2 regions of the Bradyrhizobium sp. 197 genome follow, and region 1 is predicted to be linked to the other one. Evidence: predicted binding sites of a transcription regulator. Region 1 holds the regulator's gene; the other holds the start of a gene.
What was found. Region 1 encodes HrcA, which represses chaperone genes, less so after heat shock. Its sites were predicted from a motif close to GTTAGCACTCNCNNNNNGNGAGTGCTAAC; they were not measured.
Positions count from the first base shown of each region.

Region 2: a site for HrcA is predicted at 2,113-2,141, ahead of IVB27_RS29630 (co-chaperone GroES). Genes of this name have one in related genera too.

Region 1 covers NZ_JADPJJ010000189.1:40,449-45,653, forward strand. Annotated here, with positions in the region: gene hemW (radical SAM family heme chaperone HemW) at 436-1,590, opposite strand; gene rdgB (RdgB/HAM1 family non-canonical purine NTP pyrophosphatase) at 1,577-2,212, opposite strand; gene rph (ribonuclease PH) at 2,224-2,937, opposite strand; gene hrcA (heat-inducible transcriptional repressor HrcA) at 3,119-4,207, shown strand; gene grpE (nucleotide exchange factor GrpE) at 4,303-4,908, shown strand; gene pncA (bifunctional nicotinamidase/pyrazinamidase) at 4,987-5,205, opposite strand, start outside.
Region 2 covers NZ_JADPJJ010000135.1:91-5,295, forward strand. Annotated here, with positions in the region: gene groL (chaperonin GroEL) at 70-1,710, opposite strand; gene IVB27_RS29630 (co-chaperone GroES) at 1,756-2,070, opposite strand; gene IVB27_RS29635 (usg protein) at 2,451-2,738, shown strand; gene IVB27_RS29640 (cupin domain-containing protein) at 2,897-3,424, shown strand; gene IVB27_RS29645 (O-linked N-acetylglucosamine transferase, SPINDLY family protein) at 3,437-5,205, opposite strand, start outside.

The DNA of each region.
Region 1 (5,205 bases):
GAAAACACAAAGACCGCCCGGGGTGGAAACCGGACGGCCTTTGATCAGATGGTCCCCTAGGTCAGGGATCGCCAGTGGGAGAGCCGGGTCGACTTGGCGGAAGACCGGCTCCCCTCCACGTTGTGAATCGGATGGATCCGAATCGCAGGGTCAATGGTGGGGCGTCGCTGTTCCGGAGTCCACGCTAATGGCAAGGATTCCTGTGTCCGTCCCGCTTTTCCCCAAGGGGAGGCCGTACCTTGACGGATAAGAAGCAGGGAATCAGGACAATCCGTCTCGGGACGAGGTCTTGAAGCGGATCCTCAAGATGGAGCCGAAGCCGCACAAGCCACCGCGCGACATAACCCCAACCGAAGGCCTAACCGACCATACTTCCGCGCACGCTGGACGAAGTTGGTAGGTTAGCCGAGGCGTAATCCACCTTACGAGAACTCGCTACGCCGCCAGATCCGCAACCACCGCGTCCAGCACCGGGAATCCGCTGCTCGTGACGCGCAGACGCCCCGTTGCATCCACCGTGATCGCGCCTTCTTCGCGCAGCAGCGTGATGCGCTTGGGATCGAGCGAGCGGCCGGAGAGAGCCCTGTAGCGCTCGGGGTCAATGCCTTCTGCAAGGCGCAATCCCATCAGCAGGAATTCGTCGGAGCGCTCTTCGCTGTTGAGGAGATCGTCGGTGACAATGCCGTGGCCGTTGGTCTCGACCCGCATCAGCCAGGCTTCGGGGCGCTTCTCGGTGGCGGTGGCGTGCCTGATACCGTCGATGTCGAGCCGGCCATGGGCGCCGGGGCCGACGCCGGCATATTCCTCGCCGCGCCAGTAGACCAGATTGTGCCGGCACTCGGCGCCCGGCCGCGCATGATTTGAGATCTCGTAGGCGGGCAGGCCGAGCTTGTCGCAGGTCTCCTGGGTGACGTCGTAAAGCGCGCGTGCGACCGCTTCATCCGGCGTCTTCAGCTTGCCGGCCTGATGCAGGCCAAAGAACGGCGTGCCTTCTTCGATCGTCAATTGATAGAGCGACAGGTGCTCGGCCGCTTCGTCGATCGCGAGACGCAGTTCATCGGCCCACATCCCCGGCGTCTGGTCGGGACGGGCGTAGATCAGATCGAACGAATAACGATCGAACGAGCGGCGCGCGATGGCGACGGCATCGAGTGCCTCGCGCGCACTGTGCATGCGGCCCAGTGCTTTCAGTGAGGCATCGTCGAGCGCCTGCACGCCGAGCGAGACACGGTTGACGCCGGCGGCGCGATAACCGGCAAAGCGCGTGGCTTCGACGCTGGTCGGGTTTGCCTCCAGCGTGACTTCGACGTCTTTCGCCACAGCCCAGTGCTTGCCGATGGCGTCGAGCACAGCGCCGACGGTCGCAGGCTGCATCAGCGATGGCGTGCCGCCGCCGAGAAAGATCGAGGTGACCTCGCGACCGGGCGAACGTTGCGCGGTCGTTTCGATCTCACGCGCGAATGCTGCCGCAAAACGCGCTTCGTCGATCGCAACGTGGCGGACATGGCTGTTGAAGTCGCAATAGGGGCACTTCGACAGGCAGAACGGCCAGTGCACGTAGACGCCGAAGGCTTCCTTAGCGCGGTTCAAGGCAGATCTCCGCCAGTTTCACGAAGGCGCGGGCACGATGCGACAGACCAAGACCGAGCGGCGGCAGGCCGTGCTTCTCGATGCTCTCCATCTCGCCGAAGGTGCGGCTGTGGCCGTCGGGCAAGAACATCGGGTCGTAGCCGAAGCCGGCGGTGCCGCGCGGCGGCCACACCAGCGTGCCGTCGACGCGCGCCTCGACCTCTTCGAGATGATCGTCGGGCCATGCGACGCAGAGCGCGGAAACGAAGTGCGCCTTGCGCTTGTCGGGCGTGGTCGCGCCGCGCTCCTGCAACAGCCGTTCGATCTGCGCCATCGCCGCGGCAAAATCCTTGCTCGGACCGGCCCAGCGCGCTGAGTAGATGCCCGGCGCGCCATCGAGCGCGTCGACCACGATGCCGGAATCATCGGCGAAAGACGGGAGCTTCGTCGCTTGGGCTGCCGCGATCGCCTTGATCGCAGCATTGCTGCGGAAATCGTTGCCGGTTTCTTCCGGCTCGGGAAGGCCGAGCTCGCCGGCCGACACCGCCTCGACGCCGTAAGGCGCGAGCAGCTCCTTCATCTCGGCGAGCTTGCCGGGATTGTGGGTCGCGATGACGAGCTTTCCGGTGATTCGGCGATGCATCGGCTTATTGACTACGCTACCGCCAGTTTCTGCAAGTCCACGAGACGCGCGACGCCCTTGCGCGCCAGCGCCATCAGCGCCAGCAACTCGGCTTCCGTGAACGGCTCGCGTTCCGCAGTGCCCTGGACTTCGATGATGCGGCCATCGCCCGTCATGACGAAATTGGCGTCGGTGTCGGCTTCCGAATCCTCGGCATAGTCGAGGTCGAGCACGGGCGTGCCTTTGTAGATGCCGCAGGAGATCGCGGCGACGTTGTCGCGCAACACGTTGGCCTTGACCATGTTGCGCGCCTTCATCCAGTTGACGCAATCGGCAAGCGCGACCCAGGCACCGGTGATCGAGGCCGTGCGGGTGCCGCCATCGGCCTGGAGCACGTCGCAATCGACCGTGATCTGGCGCTCACCCAGCGCTTCGAGATTGATGATGGTGCGAAGCGCACGGCCGATCAGGCGCTGAATTTCCACGGTGCGGCCGCTCTGCTTTCCAGCGGAGGCCTCGCGGCGGGTGCGTTCCGAGGTCGCGCGCGGCAGCATGCCGTATTCGGCGGTGACCCAGCCGCGGCCCTGGCCCTTCAGCCATGGTGGCAGACGGTCTTCCAGCGTGGCGGTGACCAGCACATGGGTGTCGCCGAATTTTACCAGGCACGAGCCTTCCGCATATTTGACCACGCCGCGCTCCAGCGTCACGGGGCGCAATTCGTCGGGCGCACGGCGGCTTGGCCGCATGGGAAATCCTCCAAAACTCTCGGAAAAGGGCTGTTCGCGGTGCTTGTAGGTGGGGTGAGGGTGGGCGGCAAGGGGGAAGATCGAGACCTTATTCACCCCCGATTTTCGATCCGCGAACGCCACGCTTGTCAGAAGCGCCCGGGATAGACAAATTACGTGCATCCGAGAGGAGTTACCGTCTGTGGCCCATCACGATCCGATCCATCTGATCGCGCCGCGCGCGGGTCTCGCCCAGCTCAACGAGCGTTCCCGCGACATCTTTCGTCAAATTGTCGAAAGCTATCTCGCGACCGGGGAGCCGGTGGGCTCGCGCAATATTTCGCGCCTGATCGCCATGCCGCTGTCGCCGGCCTCGGTCCGCAACGTCATGGCCGATCTGGAACAGCTCGGCCTGATCTATGCCCCGCATACCTCCGCCGGCCGGCTGCCGACGGAACTCGGCCTGCGCTTCTTCGTCGATGCCCTGATGCAGGTCGGCGACCTCACCGAGGCCGAGCGGCAGGCGATCCAGAGCCAGCTCACCTCCGTCGGGCAGGCGCAATCAGTCGAGGCCGCGCTGGAGGAGGCGCTGACGCGGCTCTCCGGCCTCACGCGCGCCGCCGCGGTGGTGCTGACGCCAAAATCCAATGCGCGGCTCAAACACATCGAATTCGTCCGCCTGGAACCGGAGAAGGCGCTGGTGATCCTGGTCGGCGAGGATGGCCAGGTTGAAAACCGCGTGCTGGTGCTGCCGCTCGGGGTTCCCTCCTCGGCACTCACCGAGGCCGGCAATTTCCTCAACGCGCGGATCCGCGGCCGGACCCTGGCCGAGGCGCGGCTCGAGCTCGAGACCGCACTCGGAGAGGCCCGCGCCGAGCTCGATCAGCTCACGCAAAAGGTGATTTCCGCCGGTATCGCCAGCTGGTCCGGCGGCGAGAGCGAGGACCGCCAGCTCATCGTCCGCGGCCACGCCAATTTGCTCGAAGATTTGCATGCGCTGGAGGATCTGGAGCGCGTTCGCCTGCTGTTCGACGATCTCGAAACCAAGCGCGGCGTGATCGACCTGCTCGGCCGGGCCGAGACCGCGGAAGGCGTGCGGATCTTCATCGGGAGTGAGAACAAGCTGTTCTCGCTGTCGGGCTCTTCCACCATCATCTCGCCCTATCGGGATGCCGCCGGCCATATTGTCGGCGTTCTGGGCGTAATCGGGCCGACACGGCTGAATTATGCCCGTGTGATCCCGACCGTGGACTACGCCGCCCGCATCGTCAGCCGCCTCCTGGGGGGCTGACCGGCGCCTTGGGCCGATCACGGGCGCTTGATTTTCGCCGTCCGAAGCACGATATCCGGGCGAGAAAATCCCTGAGACGTTTGAGAAGAGAGCCGATGACCGATCGAGACCGGCAACCCGAAGACGCGGCCGCTGTGACGCCCGAGCCCGTGGTGTCAAAACCCTACATCATGCCGGACGATCCCGAGCCCGGCTCGGTCGAGCTTTTGCAGAAGGAAGCCGCCGAGGCGCGCGACCGCATGCTGCGGACGCTGGCCGAGATGGAAAATTTGCGCAAGCGCACCGCCAAGGAGGTCGCTGACTCCAAGCTCTACGGCGTCACCGGCTTTGCCCGTGACGTGCTCGATATCGCCGACAACCTCCAGCGCGCGCTCGATGCCGTTCCGGCCGATGCCCGTGCGGCGGCCGATCCCGGCCTGGCTTCGCTGATCGAGGGCGTCGAGCTGACCGAGCGCTCGCTGCTCAACGCGCTGGAAAAACACGGCGTGAAGAAGTTCGACCCCTCGGGGCAGAAGTTCGACCCGAACTTCCAGCAGGCGATGTTTGAGGTTCCCGACGCGTCGGTGCCCGCGGGCACCGTCGTGCAGGTGATGCAGGCCGGCTATACCATCGGCGAGCGCGTGCTGCGCCCCGCTTTGGTCGGTGTCGCCAAGGGCGGCGCGAAGGCCGTGCCCGCCGCCAACAGCAACGAGCCGGTTTAGCTCTCAATCCCCGCGGTTGAGGAGACGCGCGCGGAGAAGCGCGCCTCGGGATGAGGGGCTTGCAGCTCTTGGCGTCGCCTAAGCGCTCGCCGTGATATCCGCAGACTGAATCCGCTTCACACCGGCCTTGGTCATGTCGGCCCAGGCTTTTGCGAGCGAACCCTGATTGTCGATGCCGCGGCAGGCGTCTTCCACCACATAGACCTCGAAGCCCGCCTTGCGGGCGTCGAGCGCGGTCCAGGCGACGCAGAAATCCGTCGCCAGCCCCGCGACGAAGACGCGTTTGATCTTGCGCGC
Region 2 (5,205 bases), on a different contig from region 1:
CGGCACACAACAAAAACCCCGGCATTGCTGCCGGGGTTTCGCATTTTGTGGTTTGCCGGAGTGGCTGGATCAGAAATCCATGCCGCCCATGCCGCCGCCCGGGGGCATTGCGGGGCCGGAGCCGCCCTTCTTGGGCAACTCGGCGACCATGGCTTCCGTGGTGATCAGCAGGGCCGCAACCGAGGCTGCGTTCTGGATCGCGGTGCGCACGACCTTGGTCGGGTCGATGATGCCCTTGGTGACCAGGTTGACGTACTCGCCGGTCTGGGAGTCGAAGCCGTAAGCATACGTCTTGTTCTCCAGGATCTTGCCGACGATCACCGAGCCGTCTTCACCGGCGTTGATCGCGATCTGGCGAGCGGGCGCGGAGAGCGCCTTGCGCACGATCTCGACGCCGGTCTTCTGGTCGTCGTTCTTGGTGCGCAGGCCCTTGAGCTGCTCGGAAGCACGGAGCAGGGCGACGCCGCCGCCCGGGACAATGCCTTCTTCCACAGCCGCGCGGGTCGCATGCATCGCGTCATCAACGCGATCCTTGCGCTCCTTCACCTCGACCTCCGTCGCGCCGCCGACGCGGATCACCGCGACGCCGCCCGCGAGCTTGGCGAGACGCTCCTGGAGCTTCTCACGGTCGTAGTCCGAGGTGGTTTCCTCGATCTGCGCCTTGATCTGGGCCACGCGCGCCTCGATGTCGGCCTTCTTGCCGGCCCCGCTGACGATGGTGGTGTTTTCCTTGTCGATCATCACCTTCTTGGCGCGACCGAGCATGGCGAGCGTGACATTCTCCATCTTGATGCCGAGATCTTCCGAGATCGCCTGACCACCGGTCAGAACCGCGATGTCCTGCAGCATGGCCTTGCGGCGATCGCCGAAGCCCGGAGCCTTGACGGCCGCGACCTTCAGGCCGCCGCGGAGACGGTTGACGACCAGGGTGGCAAGAGCTTCGCCTTCGACGTCTTCGGCGATAATCACTAGCGGTTTGCCGCTCTGCACCACGGCTTCCAACAAGGGAAGCAATTCATTCAACTGAGATAGCTTCTTTTCGTTGATGAGGACGTAAGCATCTTCCATTTCAACGCGCATCTTGTCGGCGTTGGTGACGAAGTAGGGCGAGATGTAGCCGCGGTCGAACTGCATGCCCTCGACAACCTCGAGTTCGGTCTCGAGCGACTTGGCTTCTTCAACCGTGATGACGCCCTCGTTGCCGACCTTCTTCATGGCGTCGGAGAGGAACTTGCCGATTTCGGCATCGCCGTTGGCGGAGATGGTTCCGACCTGGGCGATTTCCTCGTTCGAGGTGACCTTCTTGGAGTTCTTGACGAGGTCGGCGACCACGGCTTCCACGGCCAGGTCGATACCACGCTTCAGGTCCATCGGGTTCATGCCGGCGGCAACCGACTTGGCGCCTTCACGAACGATCGCAGCCGCGAGCACGGTTGCGGTGGTGGTGCCGTCACCGGCCGCGTCAGCCGACTTGGAGGCGACTTCGCGCACCATCTGCGCGCCCATGTTCTCGAACTTGTCGTCGAGCTCGATCTCCTTGGCGACGGTGACGCCGTCCTTGGTGATGCGGGGAGCGCCGAACGACTTGTCGAGGACGACGTTGCGGCCCTTGGGGCCGAGCGTCACCTTGACGGCGTTGGCGAGGATGTCGACGCCACGCAGCATCTTGTCGCGTGCATCGACGCCGAATTTGACTTCTTTAGCTGCCATCTGGATTTTTCCTTAGGTGTCTAGCTGGGTGGGGAGAGGGGGCTGTTAGGCCGCCTTCTTCTTGGAAGCGGGGACGTCGAGGACGCCCATGACATCGCTTTCCTTCATGATCAGCAGATCGACGTTGTCGATCTTGACTTCAGTGCCGGACCACTTGCCGAACAGCACGCGGTCGCCGACCTTCAGGTCGATCGGGATCAGCTTGCCGGCTTCGTCGCGACCACCGGGGCCGACAGCGACGATTTCGCCCTGCGAGGGCTTTTCCTTGACGGTGTCGGGAATGATGATGCCGCCAGCGGTCTTCTCTTCTGCGTCAATGCGCTTGACCACGACGCGGTCGTGAAGCGGACGGAATTTCATGCAGTTCTCCTAAACGTTTGCGCGGATTGATGTTTTCAGGATGTTAGCAACCGAGGCCCGCGAGTGCTAAGGCGGGTGAACCTCAAATAGGCCAGGATTTTTGCGGGGGCAAGGGCTTGTAACAGAAAAATCAGCACTCAGAAGCGCTGCCTGCCAGAATTCTTTACCATCGTTAACCGGCCAACTCGGACCTTATTAGCACGGTGCCGCATCTGCTGCTAACGCATTGAATTTCAACAGCTTGTTAAACTTTTGGGCTTGAGATGGATTGTCAGTTTGCGTCACATTTCTATCTTGTGAGCGCATCTCCACCGGGTGGCTCGTAGGGCGCGTACCGGAAAGCCACCCCTTGAATATGCGCTCCTGCAAAGGAGGTTGGCATGGTCTCGCGGGTTGGGGTTGTTTCCGACGATTTCCGGAAACAGGTGCTGGGTTACGGGCTGACGACGGCGGAAATTCTCTACCGGATGCCGGATCATCGCTCGCTGCTCCAGACCTATGTCTGGCAGAACTACGACATGTTTCCGAAATTCCCGGCGCTGACGGATTTCCTGGCGTTTTGGCAGCAGAAGCTCGACGGCCCACTGTTCTCGGTGACGGTCGTGCATTCCAAGCTGATCAAGCCGGCCGAGCTGCGTGCGGTCGACGGTGTGTTTCGGTTGCATTGATCGCGGGGTGCGTAGGACAGGGTGGATTAGCGCAGCGTAATCCACCACTGTTTGTATCCTCGGAAGCGAAAGAGGTGGGCTACGCCTACGGCTAACCCACCCCACGAGTCTTTTTTCTGTGCTAGCGTCTCCCCCACAACAAAACGGGAGGCCGGCCCATGGCCAAGAAGGCAAAATCGCGCAGCGCATTGCAAGTCGCGGTGAAGAAGCGGAGCGGCGCCAAGGCCGCGCCCCGATTATCGGCGCGCAAGGCGGTGAAAGCGAAGGCGCGCACTGTCACCCCGAAAAAGCCCGTGCGTCCCAAGCAGCGCATCGCCATCAGCCATCACCGCGAGGAAGACTTCAAGGCCGACGGTCTGCGCACCTACGCGAAGTATCGCGATCTCGGCATCGCTGCTGCAAGCCACGGCCTCGCGCAAGCGCACGTGATCCGGCTGCAAGGTCCCTGCAATCCGGACGAGGTCTCGAAGCTCCACTTCCACGCCGTCGAATTCCAGATGGTCTACGTGCTCAAGGGTTGGGTGAAGACCTATATGGACGGAGAGGGCGAGACGCTGATGAAAGAAGGCAGCGCCTGGACTCAGCCGCCGAAGATCAAGCACATGATTCTGGACTATTCGGACGACGTCGAGCTGCTGGAGGTAATCCTGCCGGCGGAGTTCAGGACGGTGGAGTTGAAAGCGTAAGCTCTCTCGTCGTCATTGCGGGGAGCGGCCATTGCAATAGCGTTTCCACATCGCGCGATAGGCATCGTCCACTGCTTGCGTGTATGAGACGGGGTTGCCGGCGGCTGCAGCCTTGATCTGTCCGGGCAGTTCGCAGCGCAACTTCTGGAGGTCGCCGATCTGCGATCCACGGCCAGCCGCGATTTCGACATACGCCTCATCGCTATTCGCGACCCAGTCCGGCAGGCCAAGCGCGGTGAGGATAGAGCCCGCAGCACGGCTAGGCAGGCTGTTACCGAGCTTCGCCACCACCGGCACGCCCATCTGCAAGGCTTCCCAAGTGCTGACGCCGCCATTCTGCGGGAACGGGTCGAGGCCAATATCGACGCGATTGAACGATGCCAGATGCTCGGTTCGCGAGGTGGCTCCGAGCAGGTCGACGCGTTCGGCCGGCAACCGGCAAGCTGCAAACCGCGCCAGCAGATTGTCGCGGACCAGCCGATCGTCCAGCGCAAAATCCTTGATCAGCAGTCGCGAACGCGGCACCCGCTCGAGAATCCTGGACCAGACTTCCACCGCCTCGTCCGAAATCTTGCTGATACGGTTGAAGACGCCGAATGTGATGAAACCGTTCGAGATCGCCGGCGTTGGCGCCCGCGCAATCCCGTCCGGCAGCGGCACCAGCGTCACAAAGCATGGCAGGTCGACAACGGTCTCCGCAAACAGCGGCCGAACCGCAAGAGGAATCGCGACCGGGTCCGAGAACAGATAATCGATCGTTCGCAGCCCGGTGCCGGTGCCGTGGCCCCAGCCATGCACCTGGACCGGTGCCGGCTTGCGCGCAAACACGCCGAGCCGGTGTCCCTTGGTATGGCCGGACAGATCGATCAGGATGTCGATGCCATCGGCGCGGATTTGAGCGGCGAGGTGATCGTCGGTCCATTGCGAAGCGTCGCGCCAGCGGTCGGCGATCCCTTGAAATTCGCCGGTCGTCGCATCCGCTTTCGGCGAACAAGAGTAGCACACGATCTCGAACTTTGTCCGATCATGGTGTTGCAGGACCGGCTTGAAAATGAACGCCGCCGAATGCGCGTGAAAATCCGACGAGACATAACCCAGCACCAGACGGCGATCCGGATCGCAGCTGTTGTCATGCGGTCCTACCGCTGCTGAAGCGATCTTCGCGCCGACCCGTTCCCACCAAAGCTGCCGCGCTTGCTGATGCTGCGCAACGCTGGCGTCCGCCACAAAATCGAGCGCGAAGATCTTGTTGGTGATCGCGTCCTCGAAGTCAGGCTTGATGGCAAGAGCCCTGTCGAAACTGGCGTGGGCTTCGTCGACCCGGCCAAGTCCCGCGAGACATTGGCCAAGCAGGATGTGGGCCTGAAAGAAAGCGGGATTGATCGCGAGAGCCTTCTCGCAATCAGGCAATGCGTCGGCAATTCCTTTGTTTCGGACCAGGACAGTGGCCCGCCCATACCACCCGTTCGCGTTGTCGGGTGCGAGAGCGATCACCCGGTTGTAATCCGCTGAGGCTTCGTCAAATCGCAGAAGTTCCAGCCATGCAGCAGCGCGGTTCGTCAGTGCCGAGACATGATTGGGCTGGATCGATAGCGCGCGGTTCAAGCTCGCAATGGCCTCACCATAGTCGCGCAGACTGCAGAGCGCCCAGCCTCGGCCGTTATGGGCATCGGCAAGGTTTCCATCGATTGCGAGCGCCTTGTCGAAACTTTCGAGCGCTTCATGGTGAAGATCTAGGGCGAGGCATACGTTACCGAGATTGGACAGGGCAACGGCGTAAT